DNA from 4 places in the Pseudomonas sp. PVC-3-1 genome. Region 1 is predicted to be linked to each of the others. Evidence: predicted binding sites of a transcription regulator. Region 1 holds the regulator's gene; each other region holds the start of a gene.
The links. The regulator FliA, encoded in region 1, starts transcription of late flagellar genes. The targets are predictions, from matches to a motif close to CTAAAGTTTNNNNNNNNNNNGCCGNTAA.

Region 1 (5,393 bases):
CGAACCCGGCGCTGGAAGCCGAACTGCGCAAGACCCAGGCGAAGATCGCCCAGGCCAAGGCGGACCTGTCGGCCCCTGCCCGCGCAAGCGATGGTGTGCGCAAGGACCGTCAAATGTACGGCACCCAGGCGCCGCGTCGCAGCGCTGCCGAGACCCTCGCCGAAGCCATGGACGCTCCGGTCGCCCCGGCGCCCGCCGCTGCCGGCCAGCAGGCGCTGGAAGCCATGCGCTTCGAGCTCAACGGCCTGCGCGAACTGATTGAAGTGCAGCTGGGCTCGATTGCCTGGAACCAGTTGCAGAACCAGCGTCCGAAACAAGCCAACCTGTGGCGTCGCCTGCAACGCATGGGGCTGCCGGCCGATCTGTCGCGCAACCTGCTGGAGCGCGTGGCGTCCATCGCCGACCCGAAGCAGGCCTGGCGCATGCTGCTGGCGCACCTGGCGCGCTCGATCAATACCGCGGAAATCGACCTGCTGGAGCAGGGTGGCGTGATCGCCCTGGTCGGCCCGGCCGGCATGGGCAAGACCACCACCCTGGCCAAGCTGGCTGCCCGCTACGTGCTGAAATATGGCGCGCAGAGCATTGCCCTGGTGTCCATGGACAGCTTCCGCATCGGCGCCCAGGAGCAGATCAAGACTCTCGGCCGTATCCTCAATGTGCCGGTGACCCTGGTCGATCCGGGCCAGTCGCTGATCCAGGCCATGGCGCCGCTGGCGCGCAAGCGCCTGGTGCTGATCGACACCGCCGGCCTGCCGGCCAACGACCCGGCGCTGCGCATGCAGCTCGAAGCGCTGTCGTCGCTGAGCCTGAACGTGAAGAATTACCTCGTGCTGGCCGCGACCAGCCAGAGCCAGGTGCTCAAGTCCGCCTGGCAGAACTATCGTTCCTGTGGGCTGGCCGGGTGCATCCTGACCAAACTGGACGAAGCGGGAAGCCTCGGCGAAGCTCTGGCTCTGGCTATCAGCCAGCATCTCCCGGTAGCCTATCTGGCTGACGGGCCGAAGATCCCGGATGACCTGCATGTGGCACGCGCGCACCAGTTGGTGAGTCGTGCGGTGAGCCTGCAGTCGCCCGAAGAGCCCTGCGAAGACGCCATGGCGGACATGTTCGCCGGTCTTTACCAACAGCCGGTGCGTCGCGCCAGCTGAAGATTGTGAGCCCCGTGTGGGGCGTGGGGTGGCCGCTTGGGCCGCCCAAGCGATGCGGATGCTCTGTTAGACGATCCGCGAGCGCCGGAGGCGGTAGAGCACTGCAACCGGATTAGCCGAAACGCCAGAAGCGTGACGGTCGAACGACGAGACAAGGTATTGATATGGGTATGCATCCCGTTCAGGTAATCGCGGTCACTGGTGGCAAGGGTGGCGTAGGCAAGACCAACGTGTCAGTGAACCTGTCGCTGGCGCTGGCCGATCTCGGCCGCCGCGTCATGCTGCTGGACGCCGACCTGGGCCTGGCCAACGTTGACGTGCTGCTGGGCCTGTCGCCCAAGCGGACGCTGGCCGACGTGATCGAAGGCGAATGCGACCTGCGCGACGTGATCCTCCAGGGGCCCGGCGGCATCCGCATCGTCCCGGCGGCCTCGGGCACCCAGAGCATGGTGCACCTCACGCCGATGCAGCACGCCGGCCTGATCCAGGCCTTCAGTGATATCAGCGACAACATCGATGTGCTGGTGGTGGATACCGCTGCCGGCATCGGCGATTCGGTGGTGAGCTTCGTCCGTGCCGCCCAGGAAGTGCTGCTGGTCGTTTGTGATGAACCCACGTCCATCACCGATGCCTACGCTTTGATCAAGCTGCTCAATCGCGACTACGGCATGACCCGATTCCGCGTGCTGGCGAACATGGCCCACAGCCCTCAGGAAGGCCGCAATCTGTTCGCCAAGCTGACCAAGGTCACCGACCGCTTCCTGGACGTGGCGCTGCAGTACGTCGGCGCCATCCCCTACGACGAGTCGGTGCGTAAGGCCGTGCAGAAGCAGCGTTCGGTGTATGAGGCGTTTCCGCGCAGCAAGGCTTCCCTGGCCTTCCGTGCGGTGGCGCAGAAGGTCGACAGCTGGCCGCTGCCGGCCAACCCACGAGGGCACCTGGAGTTCTTCGTCGAGCGCCTGGTGCAACATCCCACGGGTTCGGCCGTATGACCGCGGCCTCCGGAGCGCGTATGTACAGCAAGGCACAGGCGCACAACTCCCAGGAACTGCTGATCCAGAAACACGCCCCTCTGGTGAAGCGCATCGCCTACCACCTGCTCGGCCGCCTGCCGGCCAGCGTGCAGGTGGAGGACCTGATGCAGGCCGGCATGATCGGCCTGCTGGAGGCAGCGAAGAAGTACGATCAGGGCAAGGGCGCGAGTTTCGAAACCTACGCCGGCATCCGCATCCGTGGCGCCATGCTCGATGAGGTGCGCAAGGGCGACTGGGCGCCGCGTTCGGTCCACCGCAACACCCGCATGGTCAGTGACGCCATCCGCGCCGTCGAGGCGCGCACCGGACGTGACGCTAAAGATCAGGAGGTTGCTGCCGAACTCAATATGAGCCTCGAAGATTATTACGGCATCCTCAGCGACACCCAGGGCAGCCGTCTGTATAGCTTCGATGACATGTTGCAGGACGGCGACCAGGGTAGCGGCTTTGCCGAAGACGCATCGCACCACGACAACGAGCCGTCCCACGGGCTGGAGGATGAACGCTTCCAGGCGGCCCTGGCCGACGCCATCACCAAGCTGCCCGAGCGTGAGCGACTGGTGCTGGCCCTGTACTACGACGAGGAACTCAACCTCAAGGAGATCGGCGAAGTACTGGGCGTCAGCGAGTCCCGCGTCAGCCAGTTGCACAGCCAGTGCGCCGCGCGCCTGCGTTCGCGTCTGGCGGAGTGGCGCGCTCGCTGAGCATCGGGTAGTTTCGCGTCGACTGCTTCTGAGAGGCAGTGCTGAAGGGATTTTCCTTAGGCAAGTTATAGGCTTACGAATTTTTGGGTGACGTTCCTTTGACGCGCCCACAGCAAAGAGCGCACGGCGCTCAATGAATTGACGGCACGCCCGCCAGGGCGCGTTTGGTATCGATGGAGGCAGGTTTGGACAAGAACATGAAAATTCTCATCGTGGACGACTTTTCCACGATGAGGCGCATCATCAAGAACCTCCTGCGGGACCTGGGGTTCACCAACACCGCAGAGGCCGACGACGGCACCACTGCGCTGCCGATGCTGCACAGCGGCAACTTCGACTTCCTCGTTACCGACTGGAACATGCCCGGCATGACCGGCATCGACCTGCTCCGTGCAGTCCGCGCCGACGAGCGTCTGAAGCACCTGCCGGTGCTGATGGTCACCGCCGAAGCCAAGCGCGACCAGATCATCGAAGCGGCTCAGGCCGGGGTCAACGGCTATGTGGTCAAGCCTTTCACCGCTCAGGTGCTGAAAGAAAAGATCGAGAAGATTTTCGAGCGGGTCGGCAGCTGAGGCTGACCAAGAGGGCGTCATGGATTTCAACGAATCCGCGGGTGACTTCGAGTCGACCCTGAAAAAACACGCGCGCGAATTGGTCGACTGCCTCGAACGCGGCGAAGTCCAGACTGCCGTGCAGCTGATCTCCGAGCTCAACCAGGCGCGCGATCGCGGTCTTTACCAGGAAGTGGGCAAGCTCACCCGTGAGCTGCACAACGCCATCGTCAACTTCCAGATCGACCCCAGCTCGCCACGCGCCCAGGAAGTCTCGCAGATCGCCGACGCCACTGACCGCCTGTCCTACGTGGTGACGATGACCGAGAAAGCGGCCAATCGCACCATGGACCTGGTGGAAGAGTGCACCCCGGTGGTCATGCACATCGAGACCCAGGCCAAGGAACTGCAGGAAGACTGGTCGCGCTTCATGCGCCGCGAGCTGGGTCCCGAAGCCTTCCGCGACCTCGCCAAGCGTGTCGAGCAGTTCCTCTACATCAGCGCCCAGGACAGCCGAAAGCTCTCCGCGCACCTGAACGACATCCTGCTGGCGCAGGACTTCCAGGACCTTACCGGGCAAGTGATCAAACGCGTCACCAAGCTGGTGACCGAGGTCGAATCGAACCTGGTGAAGCTGGTCTGGATGGCAGGGCAGGTCGATCGCTACGCCGGCATCGAGCATGACCACGAGAGCATGCGCGACGCGGTGGAAAAAGAAAGATCGTCCAAGGGTGAAGGTCCGCAGATTGCTGCCGATACAAGAAAGGACGTCGTGTCCGGTCAGGACGATGTCGACGATCTGTTGTCCAGCCTTGGTTTTTAAGCGTCCGCTGACGCTGTAGAGGGAGCACCCGAATGAGCTTCGACGCCGATGACGAAATCCTCCAGGACTTCCTGGTGGAGGCCGGCGAGATCCTCGAGCTACTGTCCGAACAACTGGTCGAGCTGGAAAGCCGTCCGGAAGACATGGACCTGCTCAATGCCATCTTCCGTGGGTTCCACACCGTCAAGGGTGGGGCGGGCTTCCTCCAGCTGAACGCGCTGGTCGAGTGCTGCCACATCGCCGAGAACGTCTTCGACATGCTGCGCAAAGGCGAACGCCGCGTGGATGCCGAACTGATGGACGTGATGCTGCAGGCGCTGGATACCGTCAACGTCATGTTCCAGCAGGTCCGTGACGCTGAGGAACCGACGCCGGCTACTCCCGAGCTGCTCGCTGCGCTGTCACGTCTGGCTGATCCGAACGCTGCTCCGGCCGAAGCGCCGGTTGCCGCTCCGGTGGCCGCCGAGCCGGTTGTAGAGGAAGCTCCTGCTGCTCCTGCTGCCTATGGCGACATCACCGATGCCGAGTTCGAGCAACTGATGGATGCCCTCGAGCCCACCGCTGATGCGCCGGCCGCGCCGGTAGGCGCGGGTGGCGACGACATCACCGATGACGAGTTCGAAGCGCTGCTCGACCAACTGCACGGCAAGGGCCAGTTCAGCGCTGGCGCCAAGGAGCCCGCCAAGCCGGCGCCGGCCCCCGCTGCCGAGACCCCGGCCGGCGGCGACGAGATCAGCGACGACGAGTTCGAAGCACTGCTGGACCAGTTGCATGGCAAGGGCCAGTTCACTGGCGCGAAGGAAGAAGCCAGCGCTCCCGTCGAGGCTGCTGCACAGACGAAGCCTGAGGAAGCTCCGGCCGCCAGCGGCGATGACAACATCACCGACGACGAATTCGAGAAGCTGCTCGATGAACTGCATGGCAAAGGCCAGTTCACCGGTGCGAAAGAAGAACCGGCCGCGGCTGCCAAGCCGGCTGCCGCAACGCCTGCGCCCAAACCCGCTGCCGCTCCGGCGCCAGCTCCGGCCGCTGCCGCCAAACCCGCTGCTGCCGCCAAGCCTGCCGCTGCTGCGGCTGACAAGCCGGCCAACGAGGCGGAAACCACCGTCCGTGTGGACACCGCGCGTCTGGAC
Region 2 (5,393 bases), 1.7 Mb from region 1:
CCAGCGGTACCTGCGCGCCGCAGCCGCAGATGGCCCTGGCCGAGTTCGTCGGCGGCGGTCACTACGAGCCCCACATCCGCCGCATGCGCGCGCAGTACCAGCGCCACCGCGACCTGATGACCGAATGGGTCGGCCGCTATTTCCCCGAGGGCGCACGCGTCACCCGGCCGCGCGGCGGCTTCATGCTCTGGGTCGAGTTCGACCCGTTGTTCGACAGCGTGCGGCTCAACCAGGAGCTGCGCCGCGACAATGTGCAGGTGGCGGCCGGCAACATCTTTTCCGCCTCGGGCAAGTACCGTAACTGCATCCGCATGAACTACTCCAACCGTGACCTGGCGGTGATCGAAGACGCCGTGCGCAAGGTTGGCACCTGCGCCCGGCGACTGACCGCGGAGTTGCGCGAACAACAAGCCGAACCGCTGCCCGCCTGAGGCGAAACATTTATCCACAGCCCGGCGCTGCCGTGTGGCAGCGCCCTGCTGTACCTTGCTTTCCTTTTGCCAGGCCTCCGCTTTGACCAGTCTCACCCTCGGCCCGCTGGCCCTTCCGCTGCCCCACGTGCTGCTCTACCTCGGTTTCTTCGGCGCCCTGCTGGCCGGCTGGCTGGCCGGACGCAGGCGCGGTGCCAACCCCGAAGCTGCACTGTTCAGCATGCTCATTGGCGGTCTGCTGGTGGCGCGGCTGGTCTTCGTCGCGCGCTACTTCGAGCAGTACGCGGCGACGCCGCTGAGCATCGTGGATATCCGCGATGGCGGCTTTCTCGCGCTGCCAGGCGTGATCGCCGCTGCGCTGATCGGCGCGGTGCTGGCCTGGCGCAGGACGGAGCTGCGCCGCCCGCTGGCCGTTGCGGCGGTGGTCGGTGTATGCCTGTGGGGCGGCGGCAAGGCCGTGACCTCGGCGCTGGACCGCAGCCAGCAGATTCCCGAACTCACAGTGATGGACCTGCGCGGCGCCGCCGTTGACCTGCGCTCGCTGGATGGTCGACCCATGGTGGTCAATCTCTGGGCCACCTGGTGCCCGCCGTGCCGGCGCGAGATGCCGGTTCTGGAAGCCGCACAGAAACAGCGCAGCGATGTGCGCTTCCTGCTGGTGAACCAGGGCGAGAATGCCGAAGCCGTCCAGCGCTTCCTCCGCGACCAGGGGCTGAGCGAGGCGGCGGTGCTGCTCGACAGCGGCAACCGCCTGGGCCAGCTCACCGGCTCCTACGGCATGCCCACCACACTGTTCTACGACGCCCAGGGGCGCCTGAAGCACAGCCAGATGGGCGAGTTGTCCGCCGCCAGCCTGGAGTACGGGCTGGGCCAGCTCAAGGACTGACCCGCCCGGCGTTTCAGCGGAAGCGCCCGACCTCGTCGCGCAGGCCGGCCGCCAGGCTGTCCAGTTCGCGCACGGTCTGCGCCAGATCGGCCACCACCTGACGCTGTTCGCTGTTGGCCTGGGCGATGCCCTGCAGGTTGCTGCTGAGCAGGGTCGCGGTGCGGCTCTGCTCCTGGGTTGCCGTCGTGATGGCGGCGAACTGTTCGCCGGCCGCGCTGCTTTGCTGGGAGATCTCCGCCAGCGCAGCGGCGACCTTCTCGTTCAATGCCAGCCCATGCTGCATCAGCTGGCTGCCCTGCTCGATGGTCTCGGTGGCGCTGCCGGTGTCCTGCTGGATGGCGCCGATCATCTGCGAGATTTCCGTGGTAGCGGCCTGAGTGCGCGCCGCCAGGCTGCGCACTTCATCGGCAACCACGGCGAACCCGCGCCCCTGCTCGCCCGCACGGGCGGCCTCGATGGCGGCGTTGAGCGCCAGCAGATTGGTCTGCTCGGCAATCGAAGTGATCACGCCGACGATGCTGCCGATCTCCTGGGAGCGTGCGCCGAGGCGGTTCACTCGTTCCACGGTCTGCTGAAGCGCGCCAGCAATCTGCGCCAGTGAGGCGGAGGCGTCGTCCATCGACTGCAGGCCAATGTGGGTCTGGCGGGTGTTCTCGCTCGCCATACGCTCGGTGCTGCGCATGTTGTCGGCGATATCCATCGAGGTGGCGCTGAACTCCTCCACCGCACCAGCCATGCTGTTGATTTCGCCGGACTGCTGCTCCATACCGGCATACGCGCCGCTGGAAAGGCCCGACAGCGAACGCGAGCAATGCCCCACTTCCTCCGCCGCGCCGCGCACCCGTGAGACCATGCTGGAGAGCGCCTCGCCCATCTGGTTGAAGCTGCGCGCCAGGTCGCCGATCTCGTCACGGCTGGCAACGGACAGGCGCGCCCCCAGGTCGCCGGCGCCCAGCGCATGGGCCTGGCGCACCAGGTCGCCCAGCGGGCGCAGGCGGCGGCGCAGCAGCCAGGTAGTAGCAATGACCGCCAACAGCATGGCGATCAGGCTGCCCATGGCCAGTTGGCCGCCGACACGCCAGGTCACCGCGCGGATCTCGTCCTTCGGCATGCTCGCAACGACGCTCCAGGGGCCGCCGGCGAAGGGCTGCGCCACGCTGTAGAAGTCGTCCTGGCCGTCGCTCCAGAAGCGGCCGCGGCCGGGGTTTTCCAGCAGCTTGGCAAGGCTGTCGGCAGCGAGCTCGGGGTTGCGCGCGCCGGCCGGCGGCACCAGCCAATGGTGTTGTTCATCCAGCAACGCCAGCGAGCCGCCCTGGCCGAGGCGGAAACGACCCAGGTTGTCGAACTGGCGCTTCTGCGCATCGGTGTAATCGAAGCCGACGAACAGCACGGCGATCACCCGTCCGCCGGCATCGCGCACCGGGGTGTACTGGGTCATGTAGAAGCGGTCGAACAGCAGTGCGCGGCCGACGTAGCTCTCTCCGCGCAGCAGCAGCGGGTAGGCCGGGCTGTTGTGATCCAGCACGGTGCCCATGGCGCGGCTGCCGTCCTGCTTCATCAGCGAGGTGGTGATGCGCACGAAGTCGTCGCCGTCGCGCACGAATACGGTGGCGACCCCGGCGGTGAGCTGGCGGAATTCGTCGACCAGGGTGAAGTCGCCATTCAGGCGAGTGTCGCCCAGGTACAGCGCCGGGGCTTGCAGCGCAGCGACCGGCACGCGCTCGTCAGCGTGCGCTTTCAAGCCGGCGGCGAAGCGTTGCTCGAACAGGCCGGCGAGGCGCTGGGTGCTCTCGCGCAGGGTGCCGTGGAAGGTTTCCAGCTGGTCCGCCAACAGGCGCGCCTCGCTGGCGAGGTGTTCTTCGCGGGTGGTCAGGGTAGCGCTGTCTAGCGAGCGCAAGGCAAACAGCGTGCTGCCGCTGATCAACAGGATCAGGAGCACGGCCAATGCCATCGCCAACTGCAGGGCGATGCGGGATCGGGGCTGGTTCATATTTCGGGTTCTGCACGCAACGGCAAGCCGTCGCCCGTGGTGTGGGGGCGGCCCGCTTCGGTTCGAGGGGAATGCCGGTGTTGTACACCTGGCTACCGAGGCTATCGGCGGGCCGGAAAAATACTTGAGTGCTTCACCCGGAAATAGCGTGGTACGGGAGTTCCAGACGGATCAGCGACGCCTCCCTTTGAAGCAGGACCTGCGCCGGGCGGTTCGCGAGCAAGCTCGCTCCTACAGGTGGAGATTGGCGTAGGAGCGGACTTTGTCCGCGATAAGGTCCGGCGCGATGCGAACCTATCGCGGACGGAGTCCGCTCCTACGTAGAGCGCTACGCGCTTACTGGATCTCTTCGGGGGTGACGATCACCCAGTTCTTGTCGGCGGTCACCGGCTGGCCGAGCTTGGCCTGGGCCTCGGCATTCTTCTTGATCATGCCGTTGAGCTGGTCCATGTACTTGGCCTTGCGGTTGATCCACAGGTGCACGCCGTTCTCGGCGGTACCGTTGAACAGCATGTAGCCGTCGCTGCTGGGGGTATCGCCGCCGACCAGGATGGGCTTCTTCCACTGGTCGATGTAGGTGAGGATGGCCGCCTGCTTGCCGGCCATCCAGGTTGCCGGCGTCCACAGGTAGGGGGTGATTTCCAGACCCTCGTTGGCCTTGGGATCGTATTTACCTTCGGCGATCTGCTTGCGCGCAGTGGTCAGGGCGCCGCTCTGGCGGTCCTTGAGCAGCGTGGTGACACCGATGACGTTTTCGGGCTTCACGTTGTAGCCGTACTTGGGATCGCTGGCGACCATGCGCACCAGCTCCTCATGGGCCGCGGTCATCACGTAGACCTCGATGCCGTTCTCCATCAGCTTGTTGTACAGCTCGGTCTGGCCGGTGAAGACCTTGGGCGGGTTGATCTCGATAGTCTTGACCACGTCGCCTTCGTAGTAGGTGCTGGGCACCGGCTTGCCGTAGGCCATCAGCTCGTCGACGTAGCCCTTGAGCTCCTTGAGGGTGAGGCCGGAGAACACCTGGGCGACCCAGGGGTAGCAGACCAGGTCGTCGAGTTCGCAGAGGCGGTAGTAGTAGCTATTGAGGCTTTCCTTGTGGCCGTTGACGTCCTTGAAGGGGATGAGCTTGAGCGAGGGGTCGAGCTTCTCGCGGGTCAGCACGCCTTTCATTTCCAGGAAGGGCAGCAGCGATTCCTCGAGGTCGTAGCGGTAGCTGGTGTTGTCCATGTCGAAGACCGCGAAGGCGCCCTTGTTGGCATTGGCGGCGATCAGGGCGTCGAGCTGCTTGGCGGCGGGCGCCGGCCAGTGCTTCAGTTCGGTGGCGGCGAAAGAGGTGCTGGCGAGGCCGGCCAGGATCAGGCCGGCGAGCAAGGTGCGCATGGGCTTCATGGAATTCCCCCGAGTGGTCTTGTGGGTATGGGGAAGGCCCATGGCGGGCCTTCACTGGACTAGTCCAGCAATGACCCTAGCAAAGCGCTGTTTCAGCTCTGCGACGGCAGCGACGTGCATCGTCGCGAAGGCGGCAGGACGTATCCATCCGCGCCACGTGGGTTTTCCAGCAACGACGACTGGTCTAGTTCACGGCACGCCGCAGGCGGCCGGGGGCGTCGCCGTAGGTTTCCTTGAATTTCCGGGTGAAGGACGCCTGGGACTGGTAGCCGACCTGGGCGGCGATATCGGTCAGGCTCAGCTGAGAGTCGCTCAGCAGGCGGTGCGCCAGTTCCATGCGCACACGGGTCAGCAGAACCCAGGGCGATTCGCCGGCGACCTGGGCGAACTGGCGCGCAAAGGTGGCGCGGGACATGTTCGCCCGTTCGGCCAGCGCTTCGATGGTCCATTCACGGGCGGGCTCCTCCAGCATCGCCTGCCAGGCGCGGCCCAGGCGCTTGGCGCTGAGCAGCGCCAGGGTGCCACTGGCGGGGGCGTGATCGCGCAGGTGGACGCGCAGGATCAGGGTGAACAGCGCCGAAGACAGCGCATCCACCAGAAAGCGCGCGCCAGCCTGGTTGCCGTCCGCTTCGGCGCGCAGCAGGGCGACCAGCGCGGCCACGGAGTCGCCCAGGCCATTGTCCTGGCAGGACACCTT
Region 3 (5,393 bases), 460 kb from region 1:
ACTTCACCGGCGTACCGGCGGTGGTCGACCTGGCCGCCATGCGCGACGCCATGGCCAAGGCCGGCGGCGACCCGCAGAAGATCAACCCGCTGTCCCCGGTCGACCTGGTCATCGACCACTCGGTGATGGTCGACAAGTTCGCCAGCCAGTCAGCCTTCGCGCAGAACGTCGAGATCGAGATGGAGCGCAACGGCGAGCGCTACGCGTTCCTGCGCTGGGGTCAGAACGCCTTCGACAACTTCCGCGTGGTGCCGCCGGGCACCGGCATCTGCCACCAGGTCAACCTGGAATACCTGGGGCGCACCGTCTGGACCAAGGACGAGGACGGCCGCACCTACGCCTTCCCCGACACCCTGGTCGGCACCGACTCACACACCACCATGATCAACGGCCTTGGCGTGCTCGGCTGGGGCGTGGGCGGCATCGAGGCGGAAGCGGCCATGCTCGGCCAGCCGGTATCGATGCTGATTCCCGAGGTGATCGGCTTCAAGCTCACCGGCAAGCTGAAGGAAGGCATCACCGCCACCGACCTGGTGTTGACCGTCACCCAGATGCTGCGCAAGAAAGGCGTCGTCGGAAAATTCGTCGAGTTCTATGGCGATGGGCTCGCCGATCTGCCGCTGGCCGACCGCGCCACCATCGCCAACATGGCCCCGGAATACGGCGCCACCTGCGGCTTCTTCCCGGTAGACGACATCACCCTGGGCTACCTGCGCCTGTCTGGCCGCCCAGAGGACGCCGTCAAGCTGGTGGAGGCCTACAGCAAGGCCCAGGGCCTGTGGCGCGAAAAAGGCCACGAGCCGGTGTTTACCGACTCCCTGCAACTGGACATGGGCGACGTCGAGGCCAGCCTCGCCGGGCCCAAGCGCCCGCAGGACCGTGTCGCCCTCGGCCAGGTCAGCCAGGCCTTCGATGACTTCCTCGGCCTGCAGATCAAGCCCGCCTCCACCGAGGAGGGCCGCCTGCTCAGCGAGGGGGGCGGTGGCGCTGCCGTGGGCGCAGCAGCCCAGACCGGCGAGGCCGACTACCAGCACGACGGCCACACCTATCGGCTGAAGAACGGCGCCGTGGTGATCGCCGCCATCACCTCCTGCACCAACACCTCCAACCCCAGCGTGATGATGGCCGCCGGCCTCCTGGCGAAGAAGGCACTGGAGAAGGGCCTGCAGCGCAAGCCCTGGGTGAAGAGCTCATTGGCTCCCGGCTCCAAGGTCGTGACGGATTACTTCCGCGCCGCCGGCCTGACCCGCTATCTGGATGAGCTGGGCTTCGACCTGGTGGGCTACGGCTGCACCACCTGCATCGGTAACTCCGGCCCGCTACTCGACCCCATTGAGAAGGCCGTGCAGCAGGCAGATCTGACCGTCGCCTCGGTGCTCTCGGGCAACCGCAACTTCGAGGGCCGTGTGCACCCGCTGGTGAAAACCAACTGGTTGGCCTCGCCTCCGCTGGTGGTGGCCTACGCCTTGGCCGGCACCGTGCGTACCGATCTGACCAAGGACCCGCTGGGTACCGGCAAGGACGGGCAACCGGTCTATCTGAAGGATATCTGGCCGACCCAGCAGGAAATCGCTGACGCCGTGCAGAAAGTCGACACGGCGATGTTCCACAAGGAGTACGCCGAAGTCTTCCAGGGCGACGAAAAATGGCGCGCGATCCAGGTGCCGGATGCCAAGACCTACACTTGGCAGGGCGACTCCACCTACATCCAGCATCCGCCGTTCTTCGAACACATCGCCGAGGCGCCGCCGAAGGTCGAGGATATCCAGGGTGCCAGTATTCTCGCGGTGCTGGGCGATTCGGTGACCACCGACCACATCTCCCCTGCCGGCAATATCAAGAAGGACAGCCCGGCCGGGCGCTACCTCAGTGAACACGGCGTGGCCTACGCCGATTTCAACTCCTACGGCTCGCGCCGTGGGAACCATGAGGTGATGATGCGCGGCACCTTCGCCAATATCCGTATCAAGAACGAAATGCTCGGTGGCGAGGAAGGCGGCAACACCCTCTACGTCCCCACTGGCGACAAGCTGGCTATCTACGACGCCGCCATGCGCTATCAGAAGGACGGCACCCCGCTGGTTATCGTCGCCGGCAAGGAGTATGGCACCGGCTCATCCCGCGACTGGGCGGCCAAGGGCACCAACCTGCTGGGCGTAAAAGCGGTGATCGCCGAAAGCTTCGAGCGTATCCACCGCTCCAACCTGGTAGGCATGGGCGTACTGCCGTTGCAGTTCAAGGACGGCCAGGACCGCAAGGCGCTGAAACTGACCGGCAAGGAGGTGCTGAGCATCAGCGGTCTGTCAGGCCAACTGAAGCCCCACATGAACCTCAAGGTCACGGTGAAGCGCGAGGACGGCAGCCAGGACAACTTCGAGGTGCTCTGCCGTATCGACACCCAGAACGAAGTCGAATACTTCAAGGCCGGCGGCATCCTGCACTACGTGCTGCGCAGCCTGATCTAGCTCGGCTGGAATGAACGCGGCGGCCTGCAACGGGCCGCCGCCTTCCACTTTCGAAGCACTTCGAGTGACCCATGGCTATGGGCCATCGTCAGCCTACCGGCGTCACCCTTTTGTCATTATTTCTGTGATTGCCATCAAATTTTCGATCCGGCGGCCGATAAGCTGGACAGACGTACCATTTCGCCTTTTCCGAGATCCCAGCCTGATGCGCAACAACCAGCCGATCACCCAGCGTGAACGCACCTTCCCCGCCGAACAGCGGCTGATTTCCACCACCGACGCCCGCGGCGTGATCAGTTACGCCAACGAGGCCTTCACCACCATCAGCGGTTTTTCCCGCGAGGAACTGGTCGGCGCGGCGCACAACCTGGTGCGCCATCCGGACGTGCCACCCGCCGTATTCGCACACATGTGGGCGACTCTGAAGAAAGGTCGGCCATGGATGGGCATCGTCAAGAACCGGTGCAAGAACGGCGACCACTACTGGGTCAGCGCCTACGTCACGCCTATCTACGAGCGCAACGAGATCGTCGGCTACGAATCGGTGCGGGTGAAACCCAGCGCCGAACAGGTGCGCCGCGCCGAAGCGCTGTACGCGCGGATCAATGCCGGCAAGTCGGCTATCCCTGCTCGCGACCGCTGGCTGCCGTTGCTGCTGGACTGGCTGCCGTTCATCCTGATCGGTCAGATCGGCTTCCTCATCGGCGTCTGGCTGAACTCCCACTGGGGCTTCCTGCTGGCCGCCCTGCTCTCGATCCCGCTGGGGCTCGCCGGCCTCGGCTGGCAGCAGCGCGGCCTCAAGCGCCTGCTGCGCCTGGCCGAGCAGACTACCTCGGACCCGCTGATCGCGCAGATGTATACCGACAGCCGTGGCGCCCAGGCGCGCCTGGAAATGTCCATCCTGAGCCAGGAAGCCCGGCTGAAGACCTGTCTGACCCGTCTGCAGGACACCGCCGAAACCCTCACCGAGCAGGCCCGCGAAGCCGACTCCCTGGCCCACCACAGCTCCGCCGGGCTGGACCGACAGCGCCAGGAAACCGAGCAGGTGGCGACCGCCGTCAACCAGATGGCCGCCACCACCCAGGAAGTGGCCGATAACGTGCAGCGCACCGCCGATGCCACTCGCCAGGCAAACGACCTGACCACCGAAGGCCGGCAGATCGCTGCCGAAACCCGCGAGGCCATGCAGCGCCTTTCCAACTCCGTGGGCGAAACCGGTGAAGCGGTCAGCCAACTGGCACGCGACAGCGAGCAGATCGGCGGCGTGGTGGATGTGATCAAGGGCATCGCCGACCAGACCAACCTGCTGGCCCTCAATGCCGCTATCGAAGCCGCGCGTGCTGGCGAAATGGGTCGCGGCTTCGCCGTGGTCGCCGACGAGGTTCGTTCGCTGGCTCAGCGCACTGCCGAGTCGACCGGACAGATCCACCAACTCATCGCCAATCTGCAGAACACCGCCACCGAAGCGGTGCGCGCCATGGACTCTGGTCGCCGTCAGGCCGACGAAGGCGTGGAGCGTGTGCTGCAGGCGGACAGCGCGCTGGTCGGTATCAGTGACGCAGTGGCCAATATCACCGAGATGACCACGCAGATCGCCGCCGCCGCGGAGGAACAAAGCGCCGTGGCCGAAGAAATCAACCGCAACATCAGCACCATCGCCAACCTCGCCGACCAGACCTCCGGCGAAGCGCAGCGCACTGCCCTGCTCAGCGAGGAGCTGACGCAGACTGCGCACCGCCAGTATTCGCTGGTGGAGCGGTTCAACCGCTGAGGCCATTGCCGCCCGCGGCGGCAACTGTAGGAGCGAGCTTGCTCGCGAACCCGGTCCCGTCGCGGAGCTGTTCGCGAGCAAGCTCGCTCCTACAGCGCATACCCACCCGCAGCACTCAGCCGGCTACTTGAAATCCCACTGCATTTGCGCCGGGATGCTCACATCCCGCGAGGACTGCACACACACGTCCACGTAATCGGTGAAGCGCGGCGGTGCGGCAATGCCTTCGTCCAGCAGGCGCTGGTTGTCGAACAGGTAGTTGAGGTCAGCAAAGCCGCTGTACAGGCGCAGTGCACGCAGCACCAGGCGCGGGTTGGCCTTGCCGATGCGGCTTTCGAAACTGCCGGCCAGCTCGCGCAAATCCTCCGAACTGACCTTTCTATAACGCTGGCCCACCGGCGCTTCGCCACGGGCGTCGGCATAAGCCTGGTCGATTTCGCCGAAGGTGCATGCCGAACCGTGGCCAGCGGAGATGTGATAGAGGCTGTGGTTCAGCGTCGGCTTGAGCGCCAGAGCGACCAGCGCTTCAGCGCAGTAGTCGACCGGAATCACGTCGATCTGCTCGTCCAGGCCACAGGTGAAACTCTCCAGGGCAAAGCCCATGCGAAACACCCAGAAGATGCTCCCCGAGGCTCGGCAACCCAGCTCGCGATGCCCGACCACGATGGAGGGGCGCGCCACCACCAGTGGCAGGCCAGGCAACTCTTCGCGCATCCGCCGTTCGATTTCGGCCTTGGAGGCGGTGTAGTCCACCAGTTGCTCGTCGCTGTCCGGGAAGTCCCAGGACTCGCGCACCGGTGACTCGCGCTGCGGACCGCAGCACATTGCGGTGCCCACGTGCAGGAAGCGCTTGAGGTTGCGCGACTGGCTGAGCAGCTTGGCGAAGGCGAAGGTGCCTTCGACGTTTACCGGCCAGATGCTCGGGTTCTTCGAGAAGGAAGCGACGGCAGCGCAGTTGATCACCTGCTCCACGCGCATCAGGCGGGCACGCTCGCCCTGCATCCAGGCGGTGTCGAGCAGGTCACCACAGAGGATCTGGCTTTCCTGCAGGCTCTCCAGCGCCGTCTCCGATACGCAATGCAGGCGCAGGTTGTCGAGCAACCGCTCCAAGCCCTGAGCGGGGGATTCGGCACGGACCAGGAATAACAGCGCCGGCG
Region 4 (5,393 bases), 3.2 Mb from region 1:
CGGCAGCCTGACCGCCAGCAACATCCAGAGCTGGCTGGAGGGGCGCATCCAACTGGTGGAAGCGGAAGCTGCGCAACTGGCCGATGGCGAACCGACGTCCGAGCGCATCCAGCACGTGCTGGAGCAGCAGGTGTTCCAGAAGAACTTCGAATCGGTCTACCTCGGTGAAGCCGCCAGCGGCGTGTTCACCATGCGCCCCTATGCGCCGATGCCCGACGGCTACGACCCGCGCACCCGCGGCTGGTACAAGGACGCCGTGGCCGCCGGCCGGCTGATCGTGACCGAGCCCTTCCTCGATGCCGGCACCAACGAGCAGATCCTCGCCATGTCCATGCCGGTCATGCGCAATGGCCAGTTGGTCGGCGTGGCCGCCGGCGACATGAAGCTGGAAACCATCACGGCGATCATCAACTCGCTGAAGTTCGACGGCGATGGCTATGCCTTCCTGGTCAGCGACGCCGGCAAAATCCTTCTGCACCCCGATAGCAGCCTGATCTTCAAGAGCCTCGGCGAGGTCTACCAGCAAGGCGCACCCAAGGTGCAGCCGGGCGTGCAGGAAGTCAGCATCAACGGCGAGGACCAGCTGGTCTCCATGACCCCGGTGAAAGGCCTGCCGGGCGTGACCTGGTACGTCGCCCTGGTGCTCAACAAGGATTCCGCCTACGCGATGCTGAGCGATTTCCGCAACACCGCCATCATCGCCACCGTCATCGCCATCATCGCCATCCTGTTCCTGCTGGGCATGCTGATCCGCGTGCTGATGGCGCCACTGACCGACATGGGGCGCGCCATGCAGGACATCGCCCAGGGCGAAGGCGACCTGACCAAGCGCCTTAACGTCGCCAGCAACGATGAGTTCGGCGTGCTGGCCAATGCCTTCAACCGTTTCGTCGAGCGTATCCACGAGTCCATCCGCGAAGTGGCCTCCACCGCACGCCAGCTGCACGACGTCTCGCAGTTGGTGGTGAATGCTTCCAACTCCTCGATGAGCAACTCCGACGAACAGGCCAACCGCACCAACAGCGTCGCCGCGGCGATCAACGAACTGGGCGCCGCCGCCCAGGAAATCGCCCGCAACGCCGCCGACGCCTCGCACCATGCGACCGACGCCAGCCATCAGTCCGCCGATGGCCGCCAGGTGGTCGAGCAGACCATCAGCGCGATGAACATGCTGTCGGACAAGATCAGCTCGGCCTGCGCCAACATCGAGTCACTGAACAGCCGCACGGTGAACATCGGGCAGATTCTGGAGGTGATCAAGGGCATCTCCGAGCAGACCAACCTGCTGGCGCTGAACGCCGCCATCGAGGCCGCCCGCGCCGGCGAAGCTGGCCGTGGATTCGCCGTGGTGGCGGACGAGGTGCGCAACCTCGCCCACCGGGCCCAGGAGTCCGCGCAGGAAATCCAGAAGATGATCGAGGAGCTGCAGGTCGGCGCCCGCGAAGCCGTGGATACCATGACCGAAAGCCAGCGCTACAGCCTGGAGAGCGTCGAGATTGCCAACCGCGCTGGCGAGCGCCTGGCCAGCGTCACCCTCCGCATCGGCGAGATCGATTCGATGAACCAGTCGGTCGCCACCGCCACCGAAGAGCAGACCGCCGTGGTCGACTCGCTGAACATGGACATCACCGAGATCAACACCCTGAACCAGGAAGGCGTGGAAAACCTCCAGGCCACGCTGCGCGCCTGCGCGGACCTGGAGAACCAGGCAGGCCGGCTGCGCCAGTTGGTGGACAGCTTCCGTATCTGATTCTTGCGAAGATGAAAAAAGGCGCCTTTTGGCGCCTTTTTTGTTCGCGAGCAAGCTCGCTCCTACAGGTCGGGGCTCTTGCAGGAGCGAGCTTGCTCGCGAACCTGCCCATCCCGACCCTACCACCAAATTCCGCTTTCTCAGGCTTGGCCCCAACCAGCCTGTATCACCGCTGAAACACCTACCACAGAGCCACTCCTACCGTTCGTCCGACTCTTTCAAGCTTCCCTCGGGCACGCCGAAATCAAGGGTGAAGGCCTTTGATACCAACCAACAAACCGGGCCTGTCGTCACCGCCGGCACAAGGGAGTTCCGGCCACGCCCGCACGGCTATCCGCCGCGCCGGCGCCGTCCGTTTCACACCACAGGAACGGACGTCCTGCGGCGACACCGGATCTGTCGCCCGGACCAACGCCGCTCAGGCATCCCACTACTTCCGGACTCGACGCAGCATGATCAAGAGCCTGAAATTCAGCCATAAGATTCTCCTGGCCGCTTCTCTTGTTGTTTTCTCGGCATTCGCCCTCTTCACCCTCTACAACGACTACCTGCAGCGCAACGCGATCCGCGAGGACCTCGAAGACTATCTGCGGGAAATGGGCGACGTGAGCGCCAGCAACATCCAGAACTGGCTGAGTGGCCGGCTGCTGCTGATCGAAAGCACCGCACAGACCATTGCCCGCGACAGCGCAGCGGAACATCTGAGCGCATTGCTGGAGCAGGACAGCCTGCGCAAGACCTTCAATTTCACCTACCTGGGCCAGGAAGACGGCACCTTCACCATGCGCCCCAACAGCGCCATGCCTGACGGTTACGACCCGCGCACCCGCCCCTGGTACAAGGATGCCGTCGCCGCTGGCGGCACCACGCTGACCGAGCCGTACATCGACGCCGCCACCCAGGAACTGATCATGACCGTGGCGACCCCGGCCCGCGCTGGCGGCAAGACCTTGGGTGTAGTCGGCGGCGACCTTGGCCTGCAGACCCTGGTGCAGATCATCAACTCGCTGGACTTCAGCGGCATGGGCTACGCCTTCCTGGTCAGCGGCGACGGCAAGATCCTGGTGCACCCGGACAAGAGCTTCATCATGAAGTCCCTCTCCGACATCTACCCGCAGAACACCCCGAAAATCGGCGGCGGCTTCAGCGAGGCTGAGCTCAATGGCCACACCCGCATCCTCAGCTTTACCCAGGTGAAGGGCCTGCCGTCCGTGAACTGGTACATCGGCCTGTCCATCGACAAGGACGCGGCCTACTCCATGCTGAGCAAGTTCCGCGCCTCGGCCATCATCGCCGCCGCCATCGCCATCGTCGCCATCCTGCTCCTGCTGGGCATGCTGATCCGCGTGCTGATGCAGCCGCTGACCACCATGGGCCGCGCCATGGAAGACATCGCCCAGGGCGAAGGCGACCTGACCAAGCGCCTGAAGGTCGCCAGCAACGACGAGTTCGGCGTGCTGGGCAACGCGTTCAACCGCTTCGTGGAGCGCATCCATGAATCCATCCGCGAAGTGGCCTCCACCGCGCGCCAGTTGCACGACGTCTCGCAACTGGTGGTGAATGCCTCCAACTCGTCCATGAGTAATTCCGACGAGCAATCCAACCGCACCAACAGCGTGGCCGCGGCGATCAACGAGCTGGGCGCCGCCGCCCAGGAAATCGCCCGCAACGCCGCCGATGCCTCGCACCACGCCACCGACGCCTCGCACCAGGCCGGTGACGGCCGCCAGGTGGTCGAGCAGACCATCAGCGCGATGAACATGCTGTCGGACAAGATCAGCTCGGCCTGCGCCAACATCGAGTCGCTGAACAGCCGTACGGTGAACATCGGGCAGATTCTGGAGGTGATCAAGGGCATCTCCGAGCAGACCAACCTGCTGGCGCTGAACGCCGCCATCGAAGCCGCCCGCGCCGGCGAGGCGGGTCGTGGATTCGCCGTGGTGGCGGACGAAGTGCGCAACCTCGCTCACCGCGCCCAGGAGTCCGCGCAGCAGATCCAGAAGATGATCGAGGAGCTGCAGATCGGCGCCCGCGAAGCCGTGGATACCATGACCGAAAGCCAGCGCTACAGCCTGGAGAGCGTCGAGATTGCCAACCGCGCTGGCGAGCGGCTGGCCAGCGTCACCCACCGCATCGGCGAGATCGATTCGATGAACCAGTCGGTCGCCACCGCCACCGAAGAGCAGACCGCCGTGGTCGACTCGCTGAACATGGACATCACCGAGATCAACACCCTGAACCAGGAAGGCGTGGAAAACCTCCAGGCCACGCTGCGCGCCTGCGCGGACCTGGAGAACCAGGCAGGCCGCCTGCGCCAGTTGGTGGACAGCTTCCGCATCTGACCGCGGCAGCTATGAAAAAGGCGCCTGCGGGCGCCTTTTTTTGTTCGCGAGCAAGCTCGCTCCTACAGGTCGGGGCGCTTGCTCGCGAACATCCCTGTTGTCTGGTTTCGGGGCGGCACTATCTGCACGATCGCGGGCATGGCCCGCTCACCTCAACGCCGCTTGCTACCGCCCAGCAGCGCGCCCATCAGCCCGCGCACCAACTGCCGACCAATCTGGTTCGCCGCCTGGCGCACCACCGTCTTGCTGACCTGGCTGGCCAGGGAACCGAGGATCTCGCCGGCCATACCGCCGAAGTCGGTGCCTTTCTCCTCCTTCCCCTGAGTCGGCGCCATCTTGTCGTCGGCGCGGCCGGTGAGCTTTTCGTACGCGGACTCACGGTCAATCGGCTGGTCATAACGTCCGGCCAACGGCGAGCGACGGATGAGGTCGGCACGCTCGGCATCGGTCAGCGGGCCGATGCGCGACTGTGGCGGCGCCACGGCCACACGCTGGACCATGGCCGGCGTGCCCTTCTCTTCCAGCGTGCCGACCAGCGCCTCGCCGATGCCCAGTTCGGTGAGCACCTTCAGGGTGTCGAACGCCGGGTTCGGGCGGAAGCCATCGGCCACCGCGCGCAGGGATTTCTGCTCTTTGGCCGTGAAGGCGCGCAGGCCGTGCTGGATGCGCAGGCCCAGTTGCGCCAGCACGTCGTCCGGCAGGTCGCTGGGCGACTGGGTGACGAAGTACACGCCCACACCCTTGGAGCGGATCAGCCGCACCACCTGTTCGAGGCGATCCTGCAGGGCCTTGGGCGTGCCGTTGAACATCAGGTGCGCCTCGTCGAAGAACAGCGCGAGGATGGGCTTGTCCGCATCGCCGCGCTCGGGCAGTTGCTCGAACAGCTCGGCCAGCAGCCAGAGCAGGAAGGTGGCGTAGACCTTGGGCGCATCGTGCACCAGCTTGCTGGCATCCAGCAGGTGGATGCGGCCGCGGCCGTCGGCTTCGGGGCGCAGCAGGTCCTCCAGTTGCAGCGCCGGCTCGCCGAAGAAATCTTCTGCGCCCTGCTGCTCCAGCAGCGCCAGGCGCCGCAGCAGCGCCTGGGACGAGGCGGCAGTGAACAGCGCGCGGTCCTCGCCGAGCACTTCCGGGTGTTCCTTGAAGTGGTTGAGCAGCGCCTTGAGGTCCTTCAGGTCGAGCAGCAGCAGGCCTTCGCGGTCGGCCACCTTGAACGCGGCAAACAGCGCGGCCTGCTGGCTCTCGGTCAACTCCAGCAGGTTGGCCAGAAGCAGCGGGCCCATCTCGGACAATGTGGTGCGCAG

Region 2: AC2T4A_RS06020 (methyl-accepting chemotaxis protein) is a predicted target of FliA. The motif match lies at 3,409-3,436, and genes of this name have one in related genera.
Region 3: AC2T4A_RS16120 (methyl-accepting chemotaxis protein) is a predicted target of FliA. The motif match lies at 2,599-2,626, and genes of this name have one in related genera.
Region 4: AC2T4A_RS28615 (methyl-accepting chemotaxis protein) is a predicted target of FliA. The motif match lies at 1,968-1,995, and genes of this name have one in related genera.

Annotation. Positions count from the first base shown of each region.
Region 1 is NZ_CM172023.1:2,969,704-2,975,096, forward strand. It holds gene flhF (flagellar biosynthesis GTPase FlhF) at 1-1,148, shown strand, start outside; gene fleN (flagellar synthesis regulator FleN) at 1,313-2,140, shown strand; gene fliA (RNA polymerase sigma factor FliA) at 2,137-2,886, shown strand; gene AC2T4A_RS13955 (chemotaxis response regulator CheY) at 3,084-3,458, shown strand; gene AC2T4A_RS13960 (protein phosphatase CheZ) at 3,478-4,260, shown strand; gene AC2T4A_RS13965 (chemotaxis protein CheA) at 4,293-5,393, shown strand, end outside.
Region 2 is NZ_CM172023.1:1,270,313-1,275,705, reverse strand. It holds gene AC2T4A_RS06030 (aminotransferase-like domain-containing protein) at 1-431, shown strand, start outside; gene AC2T4A_RS06025 (prolipoprotein diacylglyceryl transferase family protein) at 514-1,317, shown strand; gene AC2T4A_RS06020 (methyl-accepting chemotaxis protein) at 1,331-3,307, opposite strand; gene AC2T4A_RS06015 (haloacid dehalogenase-like hydrolase) at 3,644-4,696, opposite strand; gene AC2T4A_RS06010 (AraC family transcriptional regulator) at 4,881-5,393, opposite strand, start outside.
Region 3 is NZ_CM172023.1:3,429,044-3,434,436, reverse strand. It holds gene acnA (aconitate hydratase AcnA) at 1-2,465, shown strand, start outside; gene AC2T4A_RS16120 (methyl-accepting chemotaxis protein) at 2,671-4,236, shown strand; gene cprA (cationic peptide resistance protein CprA) at 4,360-5,393, opposite strand, start outside.
Region 4 is NZ_CM172023.1:6,211,341-6,216,733, forward strand. It holds gene AC2T4A_RS28610 (methyl-accepting chemotaxis protein) at 1-1,750, shown strand, start outside; gene AC2T4A_RS28615 (methyl-accepting chemotaxis protein) at 2,203-4,092, shown strand; gene AC2T4A_RS28620 (helicase HerA-like domain-containing protein) at 4,245-5,393, opposite strand, start outside.